Azoarcus olearius: one gene and its partner. The protein of the gene in region 2 interacts with the protein of the main gene of each other region in a pairwise test. Links are inferred from orthologs where the notes say so. Each region holds a gene or a part of one and is shown on either strand. Other genes may lie near its edges. The genes, in order: grxD and dqs_RS04350.

What was found.
Region 1: the proteins of dqs_RS04350 (region 2) and grxD interact in binary tests that used the Escherichia coli proteins (3 or more experiments, as listed by UniProt). The link is inferred for Azoarcus olearius from one-to-one orthologs.

Annotation. Positions count from the first base shown.
Region 1 is NZ_CP016210.1:1,137,208-1,140,264, reverse strand. What follows is about bases 295-3,037. They hold grxD (Grx4 family monothiol glutaredoxin), read right to left. Parts: upstream 1,957-3,037; coding sequence 1,633-1,956; downstream 295-1,632. Other genes in these bases: prfA (peptide chain release factor 1), read right to left, coding at 2,876-3,037; prmC (peptide chain release factor N(5)-glutamine methyltransferase), read right to left, coding at 2,043-2,879; dqs_RS05340 (nucleotidyltransferase domain-containing protein), read left to right, coding at 505-1,602; dqs_RS05345 (HprK-related kinase A), read left to right, coding at 295-514. In the rest of the region: more of dqs_RS05345, read left to right, coding at 1-294; more of prfA, read right to left, coding at 3,038-3,057. UniProt on the Escherichia coli protein: Monothiol glutaredoxin involved in the biogenesis of iron-sulfur clusters.
Region 2 is NZ_CP016210.1:908,567-911,653, reverse strand. The notes cover bases 150-2,922. They hold dqs_RS04350 (BolA family protein), read right to left. Parts: upstream 1,779-2,922; coding sequence 1,521-1,778; downstream 150-1,520. Other genes in these bases: dqs_RS04340 (ABC transporter ATP-binding protein), read right to left, coding at 2,600-2,922; dqs_RS04345 (ABC transporter permease), read right to left, coding at 1,807-2,607; murA (UDP-N-acetylglucosamine 1-carboxyvinyltransferase), read right to left, coding at 234-1,484; rnk (nucleoside diphosphate kinase regulator), read left to right, coding at 150-202. Outside these bases: more of rnk, read left to right, coding at 1-149; more of dqs_RS04340, read right to left, coding at 2,923-3,087. UniProt on the Escherichia coli protein: Involved in cell resistance against acid stress.

The DNA of each region.
Region 1 (3,057 bases), 230 kb from region 2 along the record:
GCCTGGCTTTCCGGGCGCAGGAAAGAGCACGCTGTGCGCCTCCCTGGCCTTTCTGGGCGGTTGGCGGCTGCTGTCGGACGAACTCGCCATCCTCGATCCGGGTACGTTGGCGCTTCATCCTAATCCGCGGCCTATCAGCGTCAAGAACGAGTCCATCGACATTGTCGGACGTTTCCCGGGCGCTGCGGTCGGTCCTGTCTATCACGACACGCGCAAGGGTCGGCTCTCTCACCTCGCCCCACCGCGGGAATCCGCCCTCGCCGCGGAAGAGACCGCGCGCTGCCGCTGGATCGTGTTTCCGAGCTTCCAGCGCGATGACGAACACGGCTGGCACGAGGAAATCTCACGCGCCGAAGCCTTTGCGCTGATTTCGGAGCAATCGTTCAACAAGGAACGCATGGGGGAGCAGGGCTTCCACGCCTTGTGCGGCATGCTCGACGGCGCACGCTGCTTCCAGATCGGCTATGGCTCAACCGCTGCAGGCCTGGAACTGATCGACCGACTATGCCGCTGATCGCCACTGCCGCCGGGTCCTGCGGCCTGCTGCTCGATGTTCTCGCACAGCCGTCGCACGCGACTTCGCTGACGCCCCCGCAATGGACGGCGCTGCTTGCCGCGGCCCGAGCCGCCAACCTGCTTGGCACGCTTGCGGCACGGCTCACCGATGCGGGCATCGACCTCCCGCCAGCACCTGCGCGCCATCTATGGGGGGCGCTGCACCTCAGCTTGCGCCAGGCCGACTCGGTCCGCTGGGAGACGCACTGCATCGCAAGAGCGCTCGCGCCGCTCGGCACCCCCGTCGTGCTGTTGAAAGGCGCAGCCTACGTGCTGACCGCCCAACCGCCGGCGCGCGGCCGTCTGTTCGGCGACATCGACATCCTGGTGCCGCGCGATGCGGTGGGCCGGGCCGAGCTGCGGCTGATGGTGCATGGCTGGACGACAGGCAAGTCCGACCCCTACGATCAGCGCTACTACCGGGAATGGATGCATGAGATTCCGCCACTCATGCATGTTCGTCGCGGCACCATGCTGGACGTCCACCACACGATCCTGCCGCTAACGTCGAGGCATCGCCCGGACCCCGCCAAGTTGATCGCACGCGCGGTGGACACCCAGGTACCGGGCATCAAGGCCCTGTCGCCGCTGGATCTCGTCCTGCACAGCATCACGCATCTGGTGCACGAGGGAGAACTGCACAACGGCCTGCGTGATCTCGTCGACATCGATGCCCTGCTTAGGGCGCAATGCGGCTCCGCCGACGACTGGCGCGTGCTCGCCGAACGTGCTGCGGAACTGGATCTGGAGGAAAGCGTGGGCTTGGGGCTGCACCTCGCTGCGCGTCATCTCTCCACCCCGGTCCCGTCGGAGTGGATCGAACGCCTGCTGCGGAACCGCCGCTCGCGCCGGATGTTGGACTGGGCCTACGACCGCGCGCTCGCGCCGGCCGTGGAAAGCGAGGAGGCCCGGTGGGCCGGACTGGCCCGCAGCCTGATCTACATACGGGCGCACTGGTTGAGAATGCCGCCCCTGCTGCTCGCGCGCCACCTGGGCCGCAAGGCGTGGATGGGGTGGCGCGCCAGAACGGCGCCTGCCACCCCCTGACGACGCGGCGTGCACCGCGCCGCGGTCGGATCAGGCGGTAACGCCTGCGTCCTTCAGCAGTTGCTGGATTTCACCGCTCTGGTACATCTCACGCATGATGTCGGCGCCGCCCACAAACTCGCCCTTCACATAGAGCTGGGGGATGGTGGGCCAGTTGGAGAACTCCTTGATGCCCTGGCGAACGGCGTCGTCGGCGAGCACATTCACCGAGAAGAAGTCCTTCACGCCGCTGGCCTTCAGGATTTGCACCGCGGTGGCGGAGAAGCCACAGGCCGGGGCCTGCGGAACACCCTTCATGTACAGGGCAACCGGGTGGGTGGTGACCTGCTCGCGGATGACGTCCTTGATGTCCATGCTTATGACTCTCGAAAAAGTTGAGTAAAACAGTCGGAAAAGTCTAGCGCCTGCCCGGGGCAAGCGTCAATACGCGACAGGCGCGGTCAGTCACGCCCCAACCAACGCCCGCCGGTAACCCGCTCGATCCCTGCCAGATCCTTCCAGGAGGAAATGGCGGCGAAGCCGGCATCTGCAAGCAAACCGCGTACCGACATGGCCTGATCGTAGCCGTGCTCCAGGAAAAGCCAGCCGCCGGCCTCAAGATGCGCGGGGGCACCGGCCGCAATCTCGCTCAGATCATCCAGCCCGGCCGTGCCGGCAGCCAGCGCGGAACGCGGTTCGAATCTCAGATCGCCCTCTTCCAGATGAGCGTCGTCCGCCGCGATGTAGGGGGGGTTTGCGACAATTAGCTGAAAGCGCTCTTCCCCCAGCGCGTCGAACCAGTCGCTCTGCACGAAGGAAACGCTGGCGCCCAGCCGGGCCGCGTTTGCCATCGCCACCCATAAAGCCTCGCGAGAACGGTCCAGCGCGGTCACGTCCGCGGCATCCAGTTCGAGCGCCAGCGTGATGGCGAGGGCGCCACTGCCGGTGCCAAGGTCCAGGACCCGTACGCGCTGCTGCGCGGAAAAATGCGCCACCGCAAGCTCGACCAGCAGCTCGGTATCGGGGCGGGGGATCAGGACAGCGGGCGTCACGGCAAAACTGCGCCCGTAGAACTCGCGTTCGCCGATGAGGTAGGCGACCGGCTCGCCTTCCACCCGCCGCTCCACCAGGCGGGAGAAGTTCTCCCATTCCTCCGCACTCAAGCGTTGCTCCGGCCATGCGACGAGGCGGGACGCGGGGCATGCCAGCGCGTATCGCAGCAGAACGCGCGCATCGACCTGCTCGATCCGTTCGCGCGCCCAGCTCAAAGCGCCTGCGATATCCGGCGGCAGGCTCACAGCCCCTCCTCGGCGAGTGCCGCGAGCTGCTCGGCCTGATGCTCCAGCACGAGGGCCGCGAGCAGTTCGTCGAGTTCGCCCTGCATGACCGCGTCGAGCTTGTACAAGGTGAGGTTGATGCGGTGGTCGGTGACCCGCCCCTGGGGAAAGTTGTAGGTGCGGATACGCTCGGAACGGT
Region 2 (3,087 bases):
GTACGAACTCACGCTGGCCTACCCCAAGGATGCCGACGGTGCCGCCGGCAAGGTTTCGGTGTTTTCGCCCGCCGGCAGCGCGCTGCTCGGACTGGCAGCCGGTCAGGCGATCGACTGGCGTACGCCCGAAGGCAGCGCGATCCGTCTGCAGGTGCTGGAAGTGGTGTGGCAGCCCGAGGCGGCGGGCTGCCTGGCGCTGTGAAGGGCGACCGGCCGCGGGGCCGGTCGCAGGTTCAACTCAGCCGGCGGACGCTGGCGCCGAGCGCGGCGAGCTTTTCTTCGAGCCGCTCGTAGCCGCGGTCGAGGTGGTAGATCCGTTCGATCACCGTCTCGCCCTCGGCCACCAGGCCGGCAACGACCAGGCTGGCGGAAGCGCGCAGGTCGGTCGCCATCACCGTGGCGCCCTGCAAGCGCTCCACGCCGCGCACCACCGCGGTGTTGCCGTCGATGCGGATGTCCGCGCCGAGACGCTGCAGTTCCACCGCGTGCATGAAGCGGTTCTCGAAGATGGTCTCGCGGATCATCGCCGCCCCGTCGGCCACGCAGTTGAGCGCCATGAACTGCGCCTGCATGTCGGTGGGAAAGGCCGGATACGGCGCCGTGCGCAGGTTCACCGCCTGCGGGCGGCGCGGCGCCACAAGGCGGATCGCGTCGCGCTCGGAGACGACTTCGCAACCGGCATCCATCAGCTTGTCGATCACCGCATCCAGGTAGCACGACGAAGTGCCGGTGAGACGCACTTCACCGCCGGTTACGGCTGCAGCACAGAGATACGTTCCCGTTTCGATGCGATCCGGCATGATGCGGTGAGTGGCGCCGTGCAGCGCGTCGACGCCGCGGATGCGGATCACGTCGGTCCCGGCGCCGGAGATCTGGGCGCCCATGGCCACCAGACAGTTGGCCAGGTCGACGACCTCGGGCTCGCGCGCGGCATTTTCGATGACGGTTTCGCCCTGCGCCAGGCAGGCCGCCATCATCAGGTTCTCGGTGCCGGTCACGGTCACCATGTCGGTGAACAGCCGGGCCCCCTTGAGCCGCGGCACCTGGGCCTGCACGTAGCCGTGTTCGACACGCACCTCGGCGCCCATCGCCTGCAGGCCCTTGATGTGCTGGTCGACCGGGCGGGCACCGATCGCACAGCCGCCGGGCAGCGACACCCGCGCCTCGCCACAGCGCGCCACCAGCGGGCCGAGCACCAGGATCGACGCCCGCATGGTCTTGACCATCTCGTACGGGGCGACCGGATTGTCGAGCGCAGAAGCGTCGAGGGTCACGCGATCGTCTTCGCGCTCCACCTTGACGCCCATCTGACCCAGCAGCTTGAGCAGCGTGCCGATGTCGTTCAGGCGCGGCACGTTGGTGAACGTGACCGGTTCGCGCGTCAGCAGGGCGGCACACAGGATGGGCAGCGCCGCGTTCTTGGCGCCGGAAATGGCAACTTCGCCGGAAAGCCGGCGGCCGCCTTCAATCAACAACTTGTCCATGAAACCTCGAATGACGGGCCGGCGGCCGCCGGCCTTTTACAGGCCCAGCTCGCCGCGCACCGTTTCCCACTTGGCGGGCGTATAGGTCTGCAGCTGCAGGGCGTGGATCTCGTTGCCCATCAGCGTGCCCAGGGTGGCATACACCGCCTGGTGCTGGCGCACCGGCAGCTTGCCCTCGAAGGCCGCGCTGACCACGATGCCGGTGAAATGGGTGCCGTCGTCGCCTTCGATGGCGACGAATTCACAGGGCAGGCCCTGCTCGATGAGGCGTTTGACTTCGTTTGGGTCGAACATGATTTCCTCTCAGGGCACCCGCCCGCGCTCACCCACGCAGCTTGTAGCCGCGGGCGAGCATCGCGAGCGTCAGCGCCGCCAACAATACGAAACAGAGCCCGACCACCCCGAAGGACAACCAGGGCGACACGTCGGACTGACCGAAAAAGCCGTAACGGAAGCCGTCAATCATAAAGAAGAACGGGTTGACGTGTGACACATCCTGCCAGAGCGGCGGCAGCGAGTGGATCGAGTAGAACACGCCGGACAGCATCGTCAGCGGCATGATCAGGAAGTTCTGGAAGGCCGCGAGCTGGTCGAACTTCTCGGCCCAGATGCCGGCGATGACCCCGAGCGATCCCAGGATCGCCCCGCCCATCAGCGCGAAGGCCAGCACCCACAGCGGGTGCGCCACGTGCAGATCGACGAAGGGAATCGACACCAGCAGCACCCCGGTGCCGACGAACAGACCGCGCAGTACCGCGGCGATGACGTAGGCGGCATAGAACTCGCGGTAGGACAGCGGCGGCAGCAGCACAAAGATGATGTTGCCGGTGATTTTGCTCTGGATCAGCGACGACGAACTGTTGGCGAAGGCGTTCTGCAGCAGCGACATCATCACCAGGCCGGGCACCAGGAAGGCGGTATAGCCGATCTCGCCATACACGGTGACGTGGCGGTCCAGCACGTGGGAAAAGATCAGCAGGAACAGCACCGCGTTCAGCACTGGCGCCATCACGGTCTGGAAGCTCACCTTCCAGAAGCGCAGCACTTCCTTATACAGCAGCGTGCGAAAGCCGGTCAGCGGCGACACCGCTCCCGCCTGCACCTCGACATGGGGCTCAGGCATGGTGCATCACCTCCACGAACACGCGCTCCAGGTCGGGCTCGCCGAGTTGCAACTCGAGGATGCTGGCCTGGGCCTCGCGCAGGCGCGCCAGCAGTTGCTCGACATCGGCATAGGTTTCGAAACCGAACTCGATCCAGCCGCCTTCGCCCAGGATGCCGCCCAGGCCCACCGCCACCTCGGGGCGCTCCACCCGCACCCGCAGGTTGTGGGTGGCGAAACGCCGCAGCAGGTTGTCGGTGGTATCCAGCGCGACTACCTTTCCGGCCTTGAGCATGGCGATACGGCCGCACAGCGTCTCGGCCTCCTCCAGATAGTGGGTGGTCAGCACGATGGTGTGGCCGTCGCGATTGAGCTTGCGCACGAACTGCCACAGCCCCTGACGCAATTCGACGTCGACGCCGGCGGTGGGCTCGTCGAGCACGATCACCGGCGGACGATGGACCAGCGCCTGCGCCACCAGCACCCGCCGCTTCATGCCGC